2 regions of the Spirillospora sp. CA-128828 genome follow, and region 1 is predicted to be linked to the other one. Evidence: predicted binding sites of a transcription regulator. Region 1 holds the regulator's gene; the other holds the start of a gene.

What was found. Region 1 encodes HspR, which represses chaperone genes until heat shock. Its sites were predicted from a motif close to ANTTGAGTCNNNNNGACTCAANT; they were not measured.
Region 2: lon (endopeptidase La) is a predicted target of HspR. The motif match lies at 3,881-3,903, and genes of this name have one in related genera.

What each region holds. Positions count from the first base shown of each region.
Region 1 is NZ_CP191986.1:376,727-388,005, forward strand. Features, by position in the region: gene ACQPXG_RS02105 (hypothetical protein) at 41-934, opposite strand; gene ACQPXG_RS02110 (serine/threonine protein kinase) at 1,119-2,786, opposite strand; gene ACQPXG_RS02115 (AAA family ATPase) at 2,929-5,898, opposite strand; gene ACQPXG_RS02120 (heat shock protein transcriptional repressor HspR) at 5,919-6,371, opposite strand; gene dnaJ (molecular chaperone DnaJ) at 6,371-7,543, opposite strand; gene grpE (nucleotide exchange factor GrpE) at 7,629-8,273, opposite strand; gene dnaK (molecular chaperone DnaK) at 8,347-10,212, opposite strand; gene ACQPXG_RS02140 (hypothetical protein) at 10,402-10,740, opposite strand.
Region 2 is NZ_CP191986.1:6,340,623-6,351,901, forward strand. Features, by position in the region: gene ACQPXG_RS30615 (nitroreductase family deazaflavin-dependent oxidoreductase) at 1-838, shown strand, start outside; gene ACQPXG_RS30620 (VanZ family protein) at 835-1,251, opposite strand; gene lon (endopeptidase La) at 1,446-3,845, opposite strand; gene ACQPXG_RS30630 (hypothetical protein) at 4,047-5,471, shown strand; gene ACQPXG_RS30635 (hypothetical protein) at 5,535-6,482, opposite strand; gene ACQPXG_RS30640 (bifunctional helix-turn-helix transcriptional regulator/GNAT family N-acetyltransferase) at 7,354-8,277, opposite strand; gene ACQPXG_RS30645 (DUF3817 domain-containing protein) at 8,349-8,660, opposite strand; gene ACQPXG_RS30650 (hypothetical protein) at 8,712-9,068, opposite strand; gene ACQPXG_RS30655 (citrate/2-methylcitrate synthase) at 9,132-10,256, opposite strand; gene ACQPXG_RS30660 (RNA-guided endonuclease InsQ/TnpB family protein) at 10,368-11,279, shown strand, end outside.

The DNA of each region.
Region 1 (11,279 bases):
CGGCGCCGTACGTTTCAGGGGGAGTCACTCCCCGGTCGGGTCATTTCCTGAGCTGGCAGGTGGCCAGTGACTCCAGTCCGGTGGGTCGGGCGGCGGTGCGTCCGATGGAGATGCTGATGCGGTCGATGGCTGCGGTGCGTTTGCCGGTGAGGGGGCCGAGGATGGCGTTCTGGACGAAGTTGGGTCCGCCTTGTCCTGCGCTGGTGGCCAGGCGGCGGTTGGCTTCGTTGATCTGGGTCTGGAGTAGCGCGAGGTTGCGGTCGACTTCGGCCTTGGCCGACGCGGGCACGGCCGGCAATCGGCTCGCCACGTCCGGGCAGACGATCTGACCTGTGCCCGCCGCTCCGCCTCCTTGCGGTGTGCTCGCCTGCGGGGCGGGCGACGCGGAAGCCCCTCCCGCCGCGCCACCTCCCGTCGCGCCGCCCGCTGCGCCGCCTCCGCCTGCTGCGCCGCCTCCGCCTGCTGCGCCGCCGCCTCCCGCAGCGCCTCCTCCTCCGCCCGCCGAGTTGCCGAGTTGGCAGGTGGCCAGTGATTCGAGTCCGGTGGGTCGGGCGGCGGTGCGTCCGATGGAGATGCTGATGCGGTCGATGGCTGCGGTGCGTTTGCCGGTGAGGGGGCCGAGGATGGCGTTCTGGACGAAGTTGGGTCCGCCTTGTCCTGCGCTGGTGGCCAGGCGGCGGTTGGCTTCGTTGATCTGGGTCTGGAGCAGGGCGAGGTTGCGGTCGACTTCGGCCTTGGCCGACGCGGGCACGGCCGGCAGCCGGCTCGCCACGTCCGGGCAGACGATCTGGGCGCTGCTCGCCTTCACGCCGGCTCCGTTGCCCGACGACAGGGTGACCGAGCGGCCCTGCTCCGTCCCCTGCCCCGCCCCCTGAGCCACCAGCGCCCCGGTGACGGCGAGCCCGGCGGTGACCGCCCCCGCCGCGGCCCACACCTTCGGACTCGGTCTCCAACGTTGAACATGCCGCATGCGGCCACTCTCCTTCCCGAGACCTGACGGTGACGCCAGGTCGGCAGACCCCCGCCCGGGAATGAGATACGCAGCCGTGCCTGAAACAGATCAACGGCCGGAGAAAAACCGCCGCACCGATCGGGCGGCGCCGTTCACCCGCTCGCCGTCAGCACATGGTCCACGAGGCGGACCGCACGATGTTGGGCTGTTCCAGGTAGATCTTCACCGTGTGCGATCCGCTTCCCCAGAAGGTCTGCGGACCCGTGCCGCCCGAGCGCTCGCTGCCCGCGTCGACCTCGCTGCCGTCGACGTAGATCCAATGCTTGGTGACGACAGAGTTGATCTCCCACAGGTAGCCGCCCTTGGTGTAGCAGCTCCCCTTCTTGGTGCCGACTATGTTGATCACCAGCGGCGGTTTGTCGGAGGCGCCGCCTCCGTCGCCGTTGTCCCCGCCGTCGCCGTTGCCTGCGCCGGGCGAGGTCGGGCTCTGCCGCGGCGCGTCGCCGCCGGGTGATCCGGGACTCGTCCTGGACGAGGGCCGCGAACCGGGGCCCGACTTGGCCGGGTCCGGTGACGAGGAGGGGGCCGGTGACCGCCCGTTGCTGCCGAGCGCACGTTTCCCCGCCGTGTTCGGGTCGATCGACTCCTGGGGGGAGCCGAGACCGGACCCCTTCGATCCGTTGCCGGAGCCCTTGGCGGAGTCGCCGGCGTCCGCGGCGCCCGGCCAGAGGATGGCCGCAGCGACGATGACCGCCGTCACCGCCGCGACCCCACCGGCCCCGGCCACCAGCAGGAGCCGGCGCCGCTTGGGATCCGGCCGCCGCGCCCCCTGGGCGCCTTCGGTCGGCAGAACCGGTCCCGCACCCGGCGGAATCGGGCCCGTCGGTGGTTGCGGGGAGTCCGCGGTCGTCTGGAGCGGGGCCGCGGCCGGATGAGGCGGGCCCATGGGAGGCTGGGGCGAGGTCGCGGCCGGGAGCGGGCCGGAGGGCACCGGCGGGACGGCGACGGGCGACTGCGCGTCGGTCGCCGACGAGCGTCCGCTGACCAGGCGCAGCATGACGTCCCGCATGAGGGGCCGCTGCGCGGGGTCCTTGGCCAGGCAGGACACCACGATCGAACGCAGCGGCTCGGGCAGGTCGCCGAGGTCGGGCTCGCCGCGGATGACCCGGTTCATGATCGCGGGGAAGGTGTCCGCGCCGAACGGCGGACGTCCCGTCGCCGCGAACGCCATGACCGAACCCCAGGCGAACACGTCGCCCGGCGCGCCGACGACCTGCCCCTCGAACTGCTCGGGGGCCATGTACGCCGGGGTGCCGATGATGCTGCTGGTGAGGGTGAGCGGGCCCGCCGTGTCCCGGGCGATCCCGAAGTCGATGACCCGCGGCCCGTCCGGGCCGAGCAGCACGTTGGACGGCTTGAAGTCGCGGTGGACGATGCCCGCGTCATGGATGGCGGCGAGGGCCGTGGCGGTGGCGACGGCGAGCCGCTGGAGGGCCGCCCAGCCGTCCCGCGGCCCCGCCTGCTGCAGGGAGGGCCCCTCGACGTACTCGGTCACCACGTACGGCCGGGACCCCTCGACGGAGGCGTCCAGGACCTGGGCGATGCAGAACGGATCGACCCGCCGCGCGGCGGCGATCTCCTTGACGAACCGGTCCCTGACCCGCGGGTCGGCGGCGAACTCCTCGCGCAGCAGCTTCACCGCGACGTGCGGCCCGCCGTCCTTGGAGGCGCCGAGGTAGACGACCCCCTGGCCGCCCATGCCGAGCCTTCCGACCAGCCGGTAGGTCCCCACCTCGGTCGGATCCTCGGGACGAAGCTGCTCGACTTCCGGCATGGGGGTGCCTACTCCAGATGATCAAGTGGTTACCCGCGCACCATAGCGCAAGCACTCCCCGAAGCGACCCGAACCACAGATCTTGGTACACAAGGGACGCCGCGGACTGGCCCGTCGATATGGCGGGCCAGGTCCGCGTCCCTCACTTGGTCAGGGTCAGGCCGCGGGACGGCTCCACGGTGAGCCGGTCGGCGGCCTCGTCCAGGTCGACGATCACCGCGTCGCCGTCGCGGACGTCGCCGGACAGCAGCTCGCGGGCCAGCTGGTCGCCGATCGCCGTCTGCACCAGGCGGCGCAGTGGCCGCGCCCCGTACAGCGGGTCGTAGCCGGTCAGCGCCAGCCACTCGCGGGCGGCCGGGGTGACCTGGAGCGTGAGCTGCCGGCCAGCGAGGCGCTCGGCCAGCCTGTCGATCTGCAGGTCGACGATGCGGGTCAGCTCGTCGGTCGACAGCGCGTCGAACAGGATCACGTCGTCGAGCCGGTTGAGGAACTCCGGCTTGAACGAGTTCCGGACGGCGTTCCAGACCGCCTCCCGCTTCATCCCGTTCTCCAGCTTCGGGTCGACGAGGAACTGCGACCCGATGTTGGACGTGAGGATCAGGATCGTGTTGCGGAAGTCGACCGTGCGCCCCTGGCCGTCGGTCAGCCGGCCGTCGTCCAGGACCTGCAGGAGGATGTCGAAGACCTCCGGGTGCGCCTTCTCCACCTCGTCCAGCAGCACCGCCGAGTACGGGCGGCGCCGGACGGCCTCGGTGAGCTGCCCGCCCTCCTCGTAGCCGACGTATCCGGGCGGCGCGCCGACCAGGCGGGCGACCGAGTGCTTCTCGGAGTACTCGCTCATGTCGATGCGGGTCATCGCCCGCTCGTCGTCGAACAGGAACTCCGCGAGCGCCTTCGCCAGCTCGGTCTTGCCGACGCCGGTCGGGCCGAGGAACAGGAACGAGCCGGTCGGACGGTCCGGGTCCGAGATGCCCGCGCGGGCGCGGCGCACCGCGTCCGACACGGTCTTGACGGCCGCGGCCTGGCCGATCAGCCGGTGCCCGAGCTCGTCCTCCATCCGGAGCAGCTTGCCCGTCTCGCTCTCCAGCAGCCGTCCCACCGGGACGCCGGTCCAGCTCGACACGACCTCGGCGATGTCGTCCGCGCTGACCTCGGGCTTGACCATGGTCTGCTCGTGGCCCGCGTCGGCGTCGGCCTCGTCCCGCAGCGGGGCCAGCTCCTTCTGCCACTGCAGGATCTGGGTCCGCACCGTGGCCAGCTGCTCGTACTTCTGGTCGCGTTCCGGCCCGGTGATCCCGGGCATGGCCGCGTCGATCTGCAGTTCCTCGGCACGGGCGTTCGCGGAGTCGATCTTCTGCGTCAGCTCGCGGATGCGCTCACGGCGCTCCTGGGCCCGCTGCTGCCGTTCCTCCAGCGCGGCGAGCTCGGCGGCCTTGGCCTCGATCTCGACGGTCAATGCCGCGAGCCGGTCCGGGTCGGCTCCGGAGGCGGCGAGCTCGCTCTCCTCGCCGCGCAGGTGCTCCACCACGCCCCGCAGCTCCTGGATGGCCAGCGACTGCAGTTTGAGCTGCTCGTCCTCCAGTGCCCGCTCCAGCCGCGGGATCTCCTGGATCCGGAGTCCGGCCGCGTCGTCCATGTGCCGGTCGCGTTCGGCCTGCTCGGCCCGGCCGCGGGCCTCGTCGAGCTCCTTCTTCAGGCGCCCGATCGCCTTGAGGCTGTCCTTCTCGCGCGTCCACCGGCCCTGCAGCTCGCGGAGCCGCTCCTCGCGGTCGGCGATCGTCCGCTCCAGCTCGGCGTACCGCTCCTGCTGGGTCCGGTCGCCGGCGATGCCGCGCGCGTCCAGCTTGAGCCGCTCCACCCGGCGCTGCAGCTCGTCGATCTCGACGGGCTGGGAGTCGATCTCCATGTTGAGCCGGGCCGCCGCCTCGTCCACCAGGTCGATCGCCTTGTCCGGCATGAACCGGCCGGTGATGTAGCGGTCGGACAGCGTCGCGGCCGCGACCAGCGCCGCGTCGGTGATCTGCACCCCGTGGTGCGCCTCGTACCGGCCCTTCAGGCCGCGCAGGATGCCGATCGTGTCCTCGACCGACGGCTCGCCGACGAAGACCTGCTGGAACCGGCGCTCCAGCGCCGGGTCCTTCTCGATCCGCTCCCGGTACTCGTCCAGCGTGGTCGCACCGATCATGCGCAGCTCGCCGCGCGCCAGCATCGGCTTGAGCATGTTGCCCGCGTCCATCGCGCCCTCGGCCGCGCCCGCGCCGACCACCGTGTGCAGCTCGTCGATGAACGTGACGATCTGGCCGTCGCTCTCCTTGATCTCGTTCAGGACGGACTTGAGCCGCTCCTCGAACTCGCCCCGGTACTTGGCGCCCGCCACCATCGAGCCGAGGTCCAGCGAGATCACGCGCTTGTTCTTCAGCGACTCGGGCACGTCCCCGGCGACGATCCGCCGGGCCAGCCCCTCCACGATCGCCGTCTTGCCCACGCCCGGCTCGCCGATGAGGACCGGGTTGTTCTTCGTGCGGCGCGACAGCACCTGCACGACGCGCCGGATCTCCGAGTCGCGGCCGATGACGGGGTCGAGCCGGTTCGACCGGGCCAGTGCCGTCAGGTCGACGCCGTACTTCTCCAGCGCCTGGTAGGTGCCCTCGGGGTTCTCGCTGGTGACGCGGGCGTGGCCGCGCACCTTCTCGAACGCGTCCAGCAGCGCCTGCGGCGTCGCGCCGAACTCCTTCAGCAGGCTCGCCGCCGGGCCGCCGTCCGCGGCCAGGCCGACCAGCAGATGCTCGGTCGAGACGTACTCGTCCTCCAGCTGCTGCGCCCGGTTCGCGGCCGTGTTGATCGACCGCTGCAACTGCCCGGAGATCCGCGGCGTCGCCACTGTGGAGCCCTGCGCCTTCGGCATCGCGGCGAGCTGCTCCTCGGCCCGCCGCCTGACCACCTGCCAGTCGGCGCCGATCGCCTCCAGCAGCGGCACCGCCGTCCCCTCGGGCAGCCCGATCAGGGTCACCAGCAGGTGCTGCGGCTCGACCTCGGGATGTCCCTCGGCCGCCGCCCTGCGGACCGCGACCGACACCGCCTCCTGGCTCTTCTGCGTCAGCTTGTAGTCCATACCGTCCCCGTGAGAGAAGATCAGTCCGAGTTGCGCTCGTGCCAGACCACGACGCTCGTATGCCTGATGGGCACGAGGTCGGCGCCGGGAGTGCCGCCCGGTTCCCCGTGCCGCCGCTGCTGCGCCAGCCGCGCCGCGACGGAACGGGTCGATTCGAGTTCGTTAGCGAGATCCTCAAGCGCCGCGTGCGCCTTGCCGAGCTCGTCGCGGAGCCGCACGTTGTCGCGCTGGAGCTCCAGGATGTGCTTGATGCCGGACAGGTTGATGCCCTCCTCCTGCGAGAGCCGCTGGATCTCGCGGAGCATCACGATGTCGCGCATCGAGTAGCGGCGGCCCCGTCCGGCCGTGCGGCCGGGGGACACCAGGCCCATCCGGTCATACGTGCGCAGCGTCTGCGGGTGCAGCCCGGACAGCTGCGCCGCCACGGAGATCACGTAGACCGGAGTGTCATCGCCGAAGGGATCCATGACCATCACTCCTGTCTGGCCTGCTGGAGGAGGTCGGCGCGCAGGTCGTCGCCGGCGCCGGCGGTGCGCAGCCGGACCAGGGCCTCGCGCGACTGTTCGTCGAGCTTCTGCGGGACGTGCACGTCGACGGTGACGAGCAGGTCGCCCTTCGTCCCGTCGCGCCGCGCGGCGCCGCGGCCCTTCACGCGGAACTTGCGGCCGTTCGGGGTGCCCTCCGGCAGCTTCAGCGTGACGGGCTGGCCCTGGAACGTCGGGACCCTGATCTCGCCGCCGAGCGCCGCCTCCGGGAACGTCACCGGGACGGTCAGCGTCAGGTTGTCGCCGTTGCGGCCGAAGACCTTGTGCGGGTTCACCTTGATGTTCACGTACAGGTCGCCGGCGGGGCCGCCGTTCTCGCCGGGCGCGCCCTTGCCCTTCAGCCGGATCTTCTGGCCGTCGGCGACGCCCGCCGGGATGCGGGCCTGGATCGTGCGGGTGCCGGTCGCCCGTCCGCTGCCGTGGCAGGTCGGACACGGGTCGTCGACGACGAGGCCCCGGCCGCGGCACTCCTTGCACGGCTCCTGGAAGCCGAAGTTGCCGAGGTTGCGGGTCTCGTGCCCGGTGCCCTCGCAGTTCGGGCACACCCGCGGCACGGTGCCGGCCTTCGCGCCGGTTCCCCGGCAGCTGTTGCAGGCCGCCTCGCTGGTCAGCTTGATCGGGACGGTCACGCCGTTCATCGCGCGGCCGAACGACAGCGTCACCTCGGTCTCGACGTCCGCGCCGCGCCGTCCGCGCCGCGTCCCCGGCGGGCGGGTGCCCCCGCCGCCGCCGCGGCCGAACAGGCCGCCGAACAGGTCGCCGATGCGTTCGCCCGCGCCGCCCGTCTGCGTCCCGCCGCCCTGCTGGCCGAACAGGTCGCCGAGGTCGAACGGGAAACCACCACCCTGCTGGCCGCGGAACCCGCCCGGCATCGACCGGACCGCGTCGTACTCCTTGCGGCGCTTCTCGTCGGACAGGACGTCGTAGGCTTCCGAGACCTCCTTGAAGCGGTCCTCCGCCTCGGCGTCGCCCTTGTTGGCATCCGGGTGGTACTTGCGGGCCAGCTTCCGGTAGGACTTCTTGATCTCCTCCTGCGAGGCCGTCTTCGCGACACCGAGGACCTTGTAGTAGTCCTTCTCCAGGTAGTCCTTGGTGCTCACGGCGCCCCGCCTTCTGCTATCGCCACTTGCCACATGTCTTCAGGGCCCTGCGGGGCCCGCCCCGGTGGGACGGGCCCCGTAAGGATCATTCGCCTGGTTCGTCGTCCGCGTCGCCCGGCTCGCCGCCGGACCGGTCCGGCCCGGCGTCCGGGTCGGGATCGGCCACCGCGACCCGCGCGGGCCGCAGTATCCGCTCGCCGATCCGGTAGCCCGGCTGGAGGACGTCGATGACGCTCGTCTCGGTCACGTCCGCCGAGAGCGAGTGCATCAGGGCCTCGTGCACGACCGGGTCGAAGGGCTCGCCCTTCTCCCCGAACCGCTCCAGGCCGAGCTTGCCGGTGACCGCCTCCAGGCTCTCCGCGACGGACTTGAAGCCGCCGGTGAGCTCGTCGTGGTCACGGGCGCGGCCGATGTCGTCCAGCACCGGGAGCAGCTCGGACAGCACTTGCCCGAGGGCCTGCTCGCGGACCGCGACCCGGTCGCGCTCGACGCGCTTGCGGTAGTTGTCGTACTCGGCCTTCAGCCGCTGGAGGTCGGCGAGACGCTCCGTGAGCTGGGTCTTGAGCGAGGAGGTCTCCTCGTCGGTGACCGTGGCGCCCCCGTTCGCAGTGGTCTCCGGGGCAGGCGATGCCGCCTGCGCCCGGACTTCCCCCGTCTCGGGATCGATGCGCCGCTTGTCGCGGATCACCGGGCCCTCCTTCTCCTCGCCCTCGCCAGGAGAGGACGTCACGACGCACCGCCTTTCTGGGGGGCGACCCCCAGGCCCCCGGGGTGGAGGGCCGAAGATCCTCGCTTCGCTGCGGTCATCGGCCCTCCTCCTTCGGCTTGTCCTCGTCCACGATCTCGGCGTCGACGACCTCGTCGTCCTGCGGCTCGCCGCCCTGGGCGTCCGCCGTCGGCCCGTGGTCCTCGGGGCCGGCCTGGGCGCCCTCGGGGTTCTGCGCGTACATGGCCGCGCCCATCTTCTGGCTGACCTGCGCCAGCTTCTCGGCGCTGCCCTTGATCGCGTCGACGTCGGTGCCCTCCAGGGCCTTCTTCACCTCGGCGACCGCGTCGTTGACCTCGGTCTTCAGCTCCGCGGGGACCTTCTCGTCGTTCTCCCGCAGGAACTTCTCGGTCGAGTACGCGAGGGTGTCGGCCTGGTTGCGGACCTCGGCCTCCTCCTTGCGCCTGCGGTCCTCCTCGGCGTACTCCTCGGCGTCGCGCATCATCTTCTCGATGTCGTCCTTGGGCAGCGCGCTGCCGCCCGTGATGACCATCGACTGCTCGCGACCGGTTCCCTGGTCCTTCGCGCTGACGTTCACGATGCCGTTCGCGTCGATGTCGAAGGTGACCTCGATCTGCGGGACGCCGCGCGGCGCCGGCGGCAGACCGGTCAGCTGGAAGGTGCCGAGCTTCTTGTTGTACGCGGCGATCTCGCGCTCGCCCTGGTAGACCTGGATCTCCACGGACGGCTGGTTGTCGTCGGCGGTGGTGAACGTCTCCGACCGCTTGGTCGGGATCGTGGTGTTCCGCTCGATGATCTTGGTGAAGATGCCGCCCTTGGTCTCGATGCCGAGGCTCAGCGGGGTCACGTCCAGCAGCAGGACGTCCTTGACCTCGCCCTTGAGCACGCCGGCCTGGAGGCTGGCGCCGATCGCGACGACCTCGTCGGGGTTGACGCCCTTGTTCGGCTCCTTGCCGCCGGTCAGCTCCTTGACCAGTTCGGACACCGCGGGCATGCGGGTCGAGCCGCCGACCAGGACGACCTGGTCGATGCCGTCGACCGTGATGCCGGCGTCCTTGAGCACCGAGTGGAACGGCGCCTTGGTCCGGTCGAGCAGGTCGGAGGTCATCCGCTGGAACTCGGCCCGGGTGAGCTTCTCGTCCAGGTGGAGCGGGCCCTCCGCCGACGCGGTGATGTAGGGCAGGTTGATCTGCGTCTCGGACGAGCCGGACAGCTCGATCTTCGCCTTCTCCGCGGCCTCGCGGAGCCGCTGCAGCGCCATCTTGTCCTTGGACAGGTCGACGCCGTTGGCGTTCTTGAACTTCTCGACCAGCCAGTCGACGACCTTGCTGTCCCAGTCGTCGCCGCCCAGGTGGTTGTCACCGCTGGTGGCCTTGACCTCGACCACGCCGTCGCCGACCTCCAGCAGGGAGACGTCGAAGGTGCCGCCGCCGAGGTCGAAGACCAGGATGGTGGCCTCGTTCTCCTTCTCCAGGTGGTACGCGAGCGCCGCGGAGGTCGGCTCGTTGATGATGCGCAGGACGTTCAGGCCCGCGATCTGGCCGGCCTCCTTGGTGGCCTGCCGCTGGTGGTCGGAGAAGTAGGCGGGAACCGTGATGACCGCGTCGGTGACGGTCTCGCCCAGGTAGGACTCGGCGTCCCGCTTCAGCTTCTGCAGCACGAACGCGCTGATCTGCTGCGGGGTGAAGGGCTTGTCGTCGATCTTGGTCTTCCAGTCGGTGCCCATCTCGCGCTTGACCGACCGGATGGTCCGGTCCACGTTGGTGACCGCCTGGCGCTTGGCGACCTCGCCGACGAGAACCTCGCCGTTCTTGGCGAAGGCGACGACGGACGGCGTGGTCCGCGACCCCTCCGCGTTCGCGATGACGGTGGGCTCGCCGCCCTCCAGAATCGCGACGACCGAGTTGGTCGTCCCGAGGTCGATGCCGACCGCACGTGCCATGTTCTCGTCCTCCGTCGTTTCCGGTGTCAACCCCGTTGCCGGGAGTTATCGCAGCCCCGGTCGCCCCCAGGGCGCGCCGGTTGAGTCTCTAGGCCGCAAGATTGCCCGGCCGGCCGTCCGTTGTCAAATGACTTGAGTCGACCGGACTCAACTTTGCTGCCGTCCTCTACAACAGGACGATTGAGCCACCTATTCCGGTTCCCCGAACGGTCCCATCGGCTCAGGGATCACCTGCACGGAGGAGAACGCCCGCTCGGTCATCCCCCACCAGGAGGAGCGCCTCGTCCAAAAGACCCCGCCGACGTCACGTCGCGCCTCGCCGACGACTCCGAGGTCGATGTACTCGCTCTTGCCGTACGTGGACACGGTCACGAGCCGGATCGCACCGCACACACCGGCGGTCGCCCCACGAAGAGCGAGATCGACATAGGTGATCGCGGCGTCCATGTCATCGGTCACCCCGGACCGGCCGTTCTCGACGTCCCAGGCGTACATCTGCGGCGGCTCGTGCGCCGCCCGCGCCCTCATCGGCCACCCCCGAACAGGGCACGCCGCCGCCGCTTCGGCCGTGCGTGGGCCGGACGGGACGCTTCCCGTGACCGGGAGCTGGCCGCCCCGCCGGGCCGCTGTGTCCTTCCGAAGACCGGGCGCCGCGGCGGTATCGCCCGCCGGATGCTGAGAACGTCGTGAATCCTGTCGGCGAGCTGGCGAGGGGTGTCCGCCTCCACCAGGCGATCGTTCGCCAGGGCCCACCAGTGCCCGGTGTAGTCACCGAGCCATGCTCGAACGCCGGGGAACGCGGCCTCCAGCTCTCGCCGGATCTCGTCGGGGTCGAGGTAGACCCATCCCGTCGCGGAGCAATCGGCTAGGTTGCCCATAGATCGGACCTCCATCCGATCGAGGCCCCGGGCGTAATGGTGTGCCAGCACCTGTCCCGGGGCCGCCCTGTATCTACGAGCGCGCAGGCGCGCGACTCGCTCTTGTGCGCCGCGCGGCGGGATCCCTGGGGGTGCGCCCCGCCGCGCGACATCCCGACCGGCACGAGCCCGCAGACACCGCACCGACGG
Region 2 (11,279 bases), 3.6 Mb from region 1:
CCGCTGGGTGCTCGGCGGCCACTACCTGACATGGCAGCAGTGCGCCGACCTGTGCGACCGCCTGACCGGCGTCAAGTGCCGCCGTGTACGCGTCCCCAGTCGTGTCATGCTCGGACTGGGTTCCGTGTTGGACGCGGCCAAGCGCGTCCATCATTTCGACTACCCGCTCACCCGTGACGCCGCCGACTTCATGGTCACGCTGGTGCCCACCGACGACCGCCCGGTCCTGGACGCGCTCGACCTCACCTTGCGTCCCGTCGAGGAGACGGTGGCCGACGCCCTACGGTGGCTGGCCGAGAGCGGCCACCTCAACCCACGCCGGGCCGGACGGCTCGCCACCAAGGAGACACCGATGCCGACTCTCATCCAGCGCACGTTCGGGCCGGTCTTCCACCGGGTCTCGGGCGCCGCATGGTTCTCCAAGGTGGGTCCCAAGATCGTCCCGCCCGTGGACAAGACGCTGCACAGGCTCAGCGGCGGACGGCTCCTGCTCGGCCAGCTCCTCGTCCCGAGCCTCGTCCTGACGACGACCGGCGCCGTGAGCGGCCTCCCCCGGCAGACCCCGCTCGCCTGCCTCCCCGACCCAGAGGGCGGCTGGTACGTCGTCGGTTCGAACTTCGGCCGCGAGAAGCATCCTGCCTGGACGGGCAATCTCCTGAAGAACCCCGACGCGGAGGTCAGCTTCCAGGGCCGTCCCGTTCCCGTGACCGCGCACCTTTTGGACGACGCGGAACGCAAGGAGATCTGGCCCCGGCTCACCGCCGTATGGCCCGTCTACGACCGTTACGTCGAGCGCATAGACCGGCAGATCAGAATTTTCCGTCTGACACCCCGCTAAGTGCCGCGAAAGGTTCTCGACAGGCGACGGCCCAGGAACAGATAGGCGATCACCGCACCGATGACGTTGAGGATGACGTCGTCGACGTCGAACGCCCGCCCCACCACGAAGGCGCCCTGGATCGTCTCTATGGTCAGCGAGAACATGCCGGTCACCAGTGCGAGCCGAATGGGACCGCGCAGGGTCGTCCAGATGATCGGCAACAGCACGCCCATGGGCGCGAGCAGCACCAGGTTGCCGCCTATCTGGGGCAACGCCTCCTTGGTGGGGCGGTCCAGGTAGAAGCGGACCGAACGGCCCGGGTCGGTGTTCCCGCCCGCCTGCCCATTGTCGTGGACGGGCGTCAGAGTGAGCCTGAACGCGAAATAGAAGAAGATGCCGAGACAGCCCAACGCGATGGTCACGACGATCACGCGAAGGACGATGATGTACCACGAAACCCGTTCACCCGCCGGGGCGGGCTGCCACATCGCCACCAACACGCAGCCGGTGTCCCCGGGCCCGTCCCGCTCCATGCGCCCGGCCGGAATTTGGGTCGACCGAAACTCCAATTGACGTCGAAACGCCCGCGCCGGGACGAACCCGGCGCGGGCGTTTCCGATGAGGGTCAGGCGGCCACCGCGGCCGTGGTGGCCGGCTCCAGGGCCAGGTCCAGCACCTCGCGGACGTCGCTGACGGTGAAGACCGTCATGTTGTCCAGCACCTCGGCCGGGACGTCCTCAAGGTCCGGCTCGTTGCGCTTCGGGACGATCGCGGTGGTGATGCCGAGCCGGGACGCGGCCAGCAGCTTCTGCTTCAGCCCCCCGATCGGCAGCACCCGCCCGGTCAGCGACACCTCGCCGGTCATCGCCACGTCCGCCCGGACCGGCCGGCCCGACAGCAGGGACGCCAGCGCCGTCGTCATGGTGATGCCCGCACTCGGGCCGTCCTTCGGGATCGCGCCGGCGGGCACGTGGACGTGCACGCCGCGGTCCTTCAGGTCGCCGACCGGCAGCTCCAGCTCCGCCCCCCGCGAGCGCAGGTAGCTGAGCGCGATCCGGGCCGACTCCTTCATGACGTCGCCGAGCTGCCCGGTGAGCGTCACGCCCGTGTCGCCGGTCTCCCGGTCGGCCAGCGACGCCTCGATGTAGAGGACGTCGCCGCCCGCGCCGGTGACAGCCAGGCCCGTCGCGACGCCCGGCACACCGGTGCGGCGCTCGTTCCTGCTCAGCTCGACCTCCGGAGTGAACCTGGGCCGTCCCAGGTAGTCCTTCAGGTCGTCCGCGCCGATCTGGACGGGCAGCGTCGCCTTCTCCAGCGCGACGTTGGCCGCGACCTTCCGCAGCACCCGCGCGATCGAGCGGTCCAGGGACCGGACGCCGGCCTCGCGGGTGTACTCCGACGCCAGCAGCCGAAGGGCGTCATCGCCGAAGCCAACCTCGGACGCCTCCAGCCCGGCCTTGTCGAGCTGGCGCGGCAGCAGGTGGTCGCGGGCGATCGTGACCTTCTCGTGCTCGGTGTAGCCGTCCAGCTGCACCAGTTCCATCCGGTCGAGCAGCGGCCCGGGGATCGCCTCCACCACGTTCGCCGTGGCGAGGAACAGCACGTCGCTCAGATCGAGCTCCACCTCCAGGTAGTGGTCCCGGAAGGTGTGGTTCTGCTCGGGGTCGAGGACCTCCAGCAGCGCCGCCGTCGGGTCGCCCCGGTAGTCGGCGCCGACCTTGTCGACCTCGTCCAGCAGGACGACCGGGTTCATCGAACCGGCCTCGCGGATGGCGCGGACGATCCGTCCCGGAAGCGCACCCACGTAGGTACGGCGGTGACCGCGGATCTCGGCCTCGTCCCTGACGCCGCCCAGGGCGACACGGACGAACTCGCGTCCCATGGCCCGCGCGACCGACTCGCCCAGCGACGTCTTACCGACGCCAGGGGGACCGGTCAGCGCCAGAACCGCACCGCTCCTGCGGCCGCCCACGACACCCAGGCCACGCTCCTCACGGCGCTTGCGCACGGCCAGGTACTCGACGATGCGCTCCTTGACGTCATCGAGCCCGGCGTGGTCGGCGTCCAGGATCTCCCTGGCGCCCGCGATGTCGTAGGCGTCCTCGGTCCGCTCGTTCCACGGGATGTCGAGGACGGTGTCCAGCCACGTGCGGATCCAGCCGCCCTCCGGTGAGGCGTCGGACGACCGCTCCAGCTTGTCGACCTCCTTCAGCGCCGCCTCGCGCACCTTCTCGGGGAGGTTCGCGGCCTCGATCCGGGCCCGGTAGTCGTCCTCCTCGTCGGCCGGGTCGCCGTTCAGCTCGGCCAGCTCCTTGCGGATGGCCTCCTGCTGCTGCCGCAGCAGGAACTCCCGCTGCGTCTTCTCCATGCCCTCCTGGACGTCCTTGCGGATGGTCTCCGCCACGTCCAGTTCGGCGAGGTGGTCGCGCGTCCACCCGATCACCAGGTCGAGCCGCTCCACCACATCGACGGTCTCCAGGACCTCGATCTTCTGCTCGTCCGTCAGGTAGGGCGCGTACCCGGCGTTGTCGGCCAGCGTGGACGGGTCGTCGATCTGCTGCACCACGTCCACGACCTGCCAGGCGCCCCGCTTCTGCAGGATCGCGCTGACCAGGCCCTTGTACTCCTTCGCCAGCTCCTGCGCGCGCCCGGACGCCGGCGGCGCCTCGATCACGGTTCCCTCGACCCACAGCGCCGCGCCCGGCCCGGTCGTCCCGGTCCCGATCCGCACCCGCCGCACGCCGCGGACGACCGCGCCCGGCTCACCGCCGGGCAGCCGCCCCTCCTGCTCGATCACGCCGAGCGTCCCGATGCCGGCGTACTGCCCGTTCAGCCTGGGCACCAGCAGCACCCGCGGCTTGCCCGCCGACCGGATGCCCGGCCCCTTGGACTGCGCCACCGCCCGCGCGGCCTCGATGGCGGCCCGGACCTCGCCGCTCTCGGACAGGTCCAGAGGCACCACCATGCCGGGCAGAACGACCCCGTCTTCCAGGGGCAGCACCGGCAGCGTCAGGGTCTCGCTCATGCTCAGCTCCAAGTCCGTAGGTCGACCCAACCTCAAGTTGAGTCATACACACTCAAGAAAACGGAGCAGCATTTTGTTTCCGCAGCAACGTTCGCTCTCAGCGATCACCCCCGTGCGTCCGTGGAAGTACTTCGCCCTTCGAACCTGCATTACGGTGACCGCATCACGCCGCCCGCCCAGCACCGACCCGGAGACTTCACGGTGAGCCGGTCTTCCCCACGCCATGCTCCCGTCGGACGCCAGGCGGCGATCCGGTTGATGAGGGCGGGCCGCATCGAGGAATTGCAGCGGCTGGCCGAGGCCGGTGATCCGCAGGGGGCGCGGCAGTTGGCCGTCCTGCTGGCCAGCACGGGGCGCATCGACGAGCTGCGGAGCCGTGCGGACAATGGAGATCGTTTCGCTCGCCGGCAATTGGCCGACTGGTTGGTGGGCCAGGGCCGGATCGACGACGCCATCAATGAACTGCGGCCACTGGCCGACGCCGGCGACGAGGGCGGTACCTGGCGCCTGGCACGCCTGCTGGCGGGCCGGGGACGCGTCAAGGAGGCCATGGCGGAGTTGCAGAGGGTCCGATTGGACGACCGATGGCGCGTATGCGCTTGGCTGGCGAGTCAAGGGCGAATCGACCTCCTCCAGCAGCGGGCCGCCTCCGGGGACGACGCCGCGTGGGGAGAATTGCGCTGGATCATTCAAAGGCTGTGGCGGGCGGCCCGCGTCGGCGAGGGCGTCAAGCTGCTCATCACCTTCCCCACCAGTGATCGAGATCTCGACCAGGCGTTGCTGAACATCGCCAAGGGCTGGCGGGAGGGTCGCTTCCGCCTTCGCGAGGAGGCCATCGGCTTGCTGGGAGGCGTCGACCACCCGCTCTGCCGGCGAACACGGGCAGGATTGCTGCTTCTCCAAGGCCGCCGGGACGAGGCGATCAGCGAGCTTCGAGCGCTGGCCTCCAGAGGAGACCGCATCGCAGGACGCGACCTGGCCGCAGTGCTGTCCGCCCGGCAGCCGGCCCGGGAGCTCAGAGCGATCGACCTCACCGGCGGCGGCTACGTGTGCGCGCTGGCCTTCACCCCGGATGGGGCGATGCTCGCCACCTGCGGCGGTAACGACCAAACGATCCTGCTGTGGAACCCCGTCACCGGCGAGCATCTCCACACCCTGCCGACCTTCGGCGTCGCCCGTGCGGCCGCCTTCAGCCCTGACGGGACGCTGATGGCCGGGAACGGCGGCGGGCGGGTGCGGCTCTGGAACCCGGAAACCGGCGAACACATCCACGCCCTCAGCACGAGGGCCAACGCCGTTGCCTTCGGCCCCGACGGGACCCTCCTCGCCACCGCGGGCAACGACAGGGTCCGGCTCTGGGACCCGGCGACCGGTGAACACGTCGGCGACCTCGGTGACAGCGGTGCCGACGCGGTCGCGTTCCACCCCGGTGGACGCCTGGTGGCCACCGGCCGATCGGTCCTCTGGACCGATGCCGCCGTCCGGATGTGGGACCCGGCGACCGGCGAACAGATCAGCGTCCTCGACACAGGCGCCGACGCGGTCGCCTTCAGCCCGGACGGGACGCTTCTCGCCACCGCCGACCGAACCGATGGGACTGTGCGGCTCTGGCCTGTCACCGTGTAGATCTCGGCTCTCGGTGGCGAGGTACAACGGCGGAAAGGGGGGTTCCCTTCCCGCCGTTGCGGGTCAGCGGCGTCTTGCGCCGCGGTGTCGCGTCCCGTCGCCGAGCACGGCGGCGGGAGGCTTCTTGAGCGAAGAGACTCTGACGGCCGTGGCGGCGATCAGGAGGATGGCCGCCCAATCTCCGAGCGCGAGTCCCTGTTTGGAGGGGAGCCACCCCATCGCCGCGCCGACCTGCGCCACCAGGGCGTGGACCGGCGACGAGAGTGACTGCATCATCGCAACGTCGCCCTTCGGGGAACGACGGAGCGCGGCGTTGATCAGCAGGACCGGCAGGAACAGCGTGAGCAGACCCGCCAGACCGGCTGTGGAGAAGAGGCCCCAGGACATCCATCCGGACCCGTGCAGCACGAACACCAGTACGAAGAGCACCGGTGCCGCCAGCAGATTGGCGATGGCGGCGCCCTGGTCCTCCAGTCCGTGCTTCTTCATCCGCCCCAGGGTGTCGATCGTGTTCCAGACACACAATGCGCTGACCACGGCGCACGGCATCCCCAGAGACTCGCTCCCGCCCTGCAGCGGCCAGTTGAGCACGACGACCCCGCCCAGCACGAGTGCACGCCCGCACAGGTGCTTGACGCCCCATGCGGTCGCACCGAGCCGCAAGATCATGGCGAAATCCACCGAAAGGTAGCCGAGCACCACGACGGCGGCGACGGTGCCCAGCGTCAGGCCCTGGACGGCGAACGGGTAGGCGATCGCCACGATCGCGTTTCCCGCCGCCAGACGGGCGATCAGCCACCGCATGGCGGTGCTGTATCGCCTGAATGGAGACCGTCCTGTGAACAGCATCAGTGCGCAAAGGGCGACAGCACCGACCGACTGCATCGGTCCTGCCACTTCCAGCGCCGGATAATCTGTCGTGAACGCGTAGCCGATGCCACCCGATAACAGGCTGGCAACGACGAGCCCCCTCCCGGCGAGGCGCCGGCGAGGGTGGGGTGAAGAGGACATGCGTCCGCCCCTTTGTTTGTAAGGGGCCGAGCACTCCGCGAGCGAGCGGCCACCGGTCCTGCGAACCGGTGGCCGAGCTCTGGGAGCGGTCAGCCACCGGTTCCGCGAACCGGCAAGGGAGACCGTGCGGGGCGGTGGCGAGTTGTCAACTAAACCAGTCGAAAAACTGGAGAATCTCGCCGGAGCCGGGGGCTCGCACCATGCGGAGGTAAAGGACGCTTCGCGATCTTGATTCTTTGCGCGGGGGCCGGTTTACGTGCGCATGACGCGCGGGTACTTAACGCAACGAGATCGTGACACACGGTGAACGAGAAGGCCTCGGGGCGGCAAAGCCCCAGGTCGTGGGACGGGAGGCGGCGGATGAACCGTACGGAGCACAAGATCCGGACCGCCCCCGCGCCCCTCCCCCGCACGGCCCGGCCCGATACGGCCGAGGGCGTTCGCGGCGCGCCGAACCGCGGCCGGCACCGCCCCCCGGCGGATGCCGCGGCGACGGCACACGGCGACACACCTCGGGTCCTCGGCCGTATCGGACCGGACCGGCGTCATCGTCCTCCCCTGGGCCCGGTGCCGCCCGCCCCCGCGGCACCGGCGTCCCCGACGGCCGGGCCGGCCGCGGCGGCGAGCCGTGCCGCCGGTCCGGCCGCAGGCATCCGGGCGCCGCGACGGCGCCCTCCCCCGAACGCCGGACGATCGCCCGCGTCCGGCCGGGCACGGAGAGGAGGTGGGAATCAGCCGCGACACGAACCGGCGTCCCGCCGGTGAACCCGGGCGGCCGGAACTCCGTCCGACCCCCGTCCCGGCCGCCCACGCAGTAGGGATCGCTGCGGAACCGGGCCCGTGGAGGCGCGACACCCTCCACGGGCCCGGTTCAAAGCTTCCTGCGCCAGATCTGCCCGGTGATGACGTCCCCGAAGCGTTCGGCCGGGGGCTCCTCCTCGTCCAGGACGAACCCGGCCCGTTCGTAGAGGCGATGCGCGGGACGCTGGAGCGCCGTGGTCCACAGCATGATCTCGGCGTAGCCGGCCTCGGCGGCGAACCGGACGCACTCGGCGACCAGCGCGGCCCCGACGCCCGTTCCGCGGGCGGCGGGCTCCACGTGCAGCAGCCGGAGCTGCGCGACGTCGTCCTCCCGCCGGACGCAGAACACGGCGCCCAGCCGGTCGCCGCCGGACTCGGCGATCCACGCGTTCTCCCGTTCCGGGTCGTGGCCGCGCACGTAGTCGGCGACGACGGAGGCGACCAGAGCCTCGTAGGTGCGGTCCCAGCCGCACTCCTCGTCGTAGAGGGCGCCGTTGCGCTCCACCACCCAGCCGAGATCGCCGGGACGCGGCGGGCGCAGGACGAAGGCGTCCCCGCGCGGGCGGTCGCCGAGGATGCCGTTGATGGAACGCATCGCGGCGAGGAGGCGGTGGCGGTCGCCGGGGTCCAGCCCGGTCAGCAGCCCGCGGATCTCGGCCACGGACCGCTCGTCCAGCATGGCGAACACCTCGCGGCCCCGCGGGGTGAGCCGGACGATCTGGCGGCGGGCGTCCTCCGCCGCACGCTCCCGGACGACGAGGCCGTCGGTCTCGAACCGGGCCAGCATCCGGCTGAGGTAGCCGGCGTCGAGGTCGAGAACGCGGCGCAGGGCGAGGACCTCGGTGTCCTCCCGCTGGGCCAGCTCGAAGATCACCCGTGCCTCGGTGAGGGAGTACGGCGACCGGACGAGTCCCTCGCCGAGCACACCGATGACGCCGGTGTAGAAGCGGTTGAACGCGCGGACGGTGCCGACGTCCTCCCGGGTCACCTCCATGCCGCTGCCTCCAATGTTTGACTCAGTCAAACATTAGACCGGCGAGGGGAAAGGCGCCAGCCCCGGAAGCGTCAGGCGTTCGCCTCGACCTTGGCGGGCGGCAGCGTGCGCGCCTCCTGGACGACCTTGCGCTCGACGAAGAAGGTCATCAACGGGACGATGCCGCCCAGCACGATCATGACCATCCTGGTGAGCGGCCAGTCCGTACGCCGCCAGAGGTCGTACGCGGCCGCCAGGTAGACCATGTAGAGGAAGCCGTGCACGGGCGCGACGATGCCCGCCAGCATCGGCATGTCGGTGGGCCCGTACTTGAGGATCATGCCGATCGTCAGCAGCACCAGCAGCGTGCCGACCACAAGCGCCAGGATCCGGTACCTGGTCACCGCGCCTTCCACAGGAGCACACCTTTCACGTCAACGGCCCGCGAGGCGGGGTCAGCCGCGTCCGCGGCTCTGCGAGTTGAGCCGGGCGAGGTAGCGGTTGTAGGCCGCGAGGGCGGGGTCCTCTTCCTCCTGCTGCCGGATGATCTCCCGCTTGACCTTGGCCTCCGCCGGTTCCTCCAGGACCTTCGGGGCCGGCTGCACCCCGGCCCGCTCGTCCCGGATCATCTTGACCCACATCACGATGACGAAGATCGCGAAGATCGGCCACTCGAACGTGTAGGCCCAGCTGCGGTCGTTGCCGCCCTGGGCGCGGTCGAACTGCCACCAGCCGAAGCCGATGAACGCGCCGCACAGCACGATCGCGAGCGCGTGCAACCCGAGCCAGCCTGGGGTGAGGAACCGTCGCACGTCACCGAGCCTACCGCCGGTCCCGCGCGCCGCGTCCCCGACCCCGTCCGGGCGCGCGGGCGGTCATCCGGGGACCGGCCCCACATAGACCGCGCGGGGACGCAGCGGGCTGCGCCGGCCGTACTCCTCCAGCGCGTGCGCGAGCCATCCGGCGGTGCGGGCGACCGCGAAGACCGCCTCGCCGGCCCCCGGGACGAGCCCGGCGACCGCGCCCAGCGTCGCGAGCGCGAAGTCGACGTTGGGCCTCGGCAGGCGGCGCCGGGCGGCCTCGTCCAGGACGGCCTCCGCGGCGGCGAGCCGGTCGTGACCGGGCGCCGCGGCCCGGACGAGGTCCATCAGCAGCGTGAAGCGCCCGTCGCCGGACTTGTACACCGCGTGCCCGAATCCGGGGATGCGCTCGCCGCCGCGCAGCCGCTCCCCGATCACGCGGGACGCCCCCGCCGGATCGCCCACCTCGGCGATCAGGCGTTCCGCGCCGTAGGACGCGCCGCCGTGCAGCGGGCCGCTCAGGACCCCGAGCCCGGACGCGGCGACGGCGTACGGATCGGCGCGCACGGAGGCCGCGACCCGCGCGGCGACCGTGGACGCGGCGAGTTCGTGGTCGGCCAGCAGGATCATCGCGGCCTCGAAGGCGCGCAGCAGCCCGTCGCCCGGCGGACGCGGGCACAGGCGAGCCCAGAGCCGTTCGGTGAGGCGTCCGCCGCCCGGGACCGCACCGGCCGCCGGGAGGGCCTCCACGAGGCCGGCGATCAGCGCCCGCCCGGTCGCGGTGACGCCCTCGGGATCGTGGTGGTGGCGCAGCGGATCGGTCGCGGCGAGCGCGCTGACGATCAGCTGGAGCCGGTCGAGCGGCAGGAGCCCCGGCGGCAGCCCCGACTGGGCGGCGACGGCCGCGGCGACGCCGTCCGGCTGGGCGCGCCAGGCCGGCCCGTGGCCGTCGAGGCCCGTCCACAGCCACTCGGCGACGTCCTCGAACCCCATGGTCTCCGCCATGTGCAGGACGTCGCGCCCCCGGTAGAACGGCCGGTCGGGCCCGAGGGCGGTGATCGCCGACTCGATCGCCAGCTCTCCGGGGCCGGGTGGGCGGCGGGGCTTCCCTCGCCTGGCGAGCTCCTCCACCTGCGCGGCGTCGAAGAGGCTGCGGCGGCCGTCCGGCGCCCGCCTGCGCCGCAGGACGCCCCGGCTCACCCGTTGTCTTCTGGTGTGGAGCCCAGTCCCTCAGAATGGGGCGAAAATCCGGGCACGGTGCCGCACGATGGTCTCCCTTTTTTGTCTGTGGCGGTCGGTAACCTACTGGACATGTCTCGCTACCGTCTGCAGCCGACGCCCGCTCAAGAGCAGGCCCTGCTGGAGCACTGCGGGCACGCCCGGTTCGTGTGGAACCTGTCTGTCGAGCAGCATGCCTGCTGGCGGCCAGGCCGCCGGTCGGCGCCAGGGTTCGCCGAGCAATGCCGCCAGTTGACGCAGGCGCGGGCGGAGTTCGCCTGGCTGCGGGCGGGGTCGGTGACGGTGCAGCAGCAGGCGCTCAAGGACTTCCACCAAGCCATGGCCCACTTCTTCGCCGGCACCCACCGGCGCCCGACCTGGCGCAAGGCCGGACGGCATGAGGGGTTCCGGATCGTGGCGGTCGAGCCCTGCGACGTGCGGCGCGTCTCCCGCCGGGTCGGCCAGGTGAAGGTGCCCAAGGTGGGGTGGGTGCGGTTCCGCTGGTCCCGGCCCGTCCCCGACAGCGCCAAGTCCTACCGCATCACCCGGGACCGGGGCGGTCGCTGGCATGTCGCGTTCGCCGCGATCCCCGCCCCGATCCCCGCGCCCGGCGGCGGCGAGGTGGTGGGACTGGACCGTGGCATCGCCGTCAGTGCTGCGCTGTCGACCGGCGACCTGCTGCATGCCCCCGGCCTGCGTGAGACGGAGCGGGCCCGGCTGGGACGGTTGCTGCGCAGACTCGCCCGCACCCAGCGCGGGTCGAAGCGGCGGGCCCGGGTCAAGGCCGCCATCGCCCAACTGCGGGCCCGCGAGACCGACCGCCGCAACGACTGGATCGACAAGACCTCCACCGATCTGGCCCGCCGGTTCGACCTGATCGGAGTCGAAGCCCTCAGCATCCGGGGTATGACGCGGTCGGCGAAGGGCACGGTCGAGGCGCCGGGCCGCAACGTGCGGCAGAAGGCCGGGTTGAACCGGGGCATCCTGGCCAACGGGTGGGGCGGA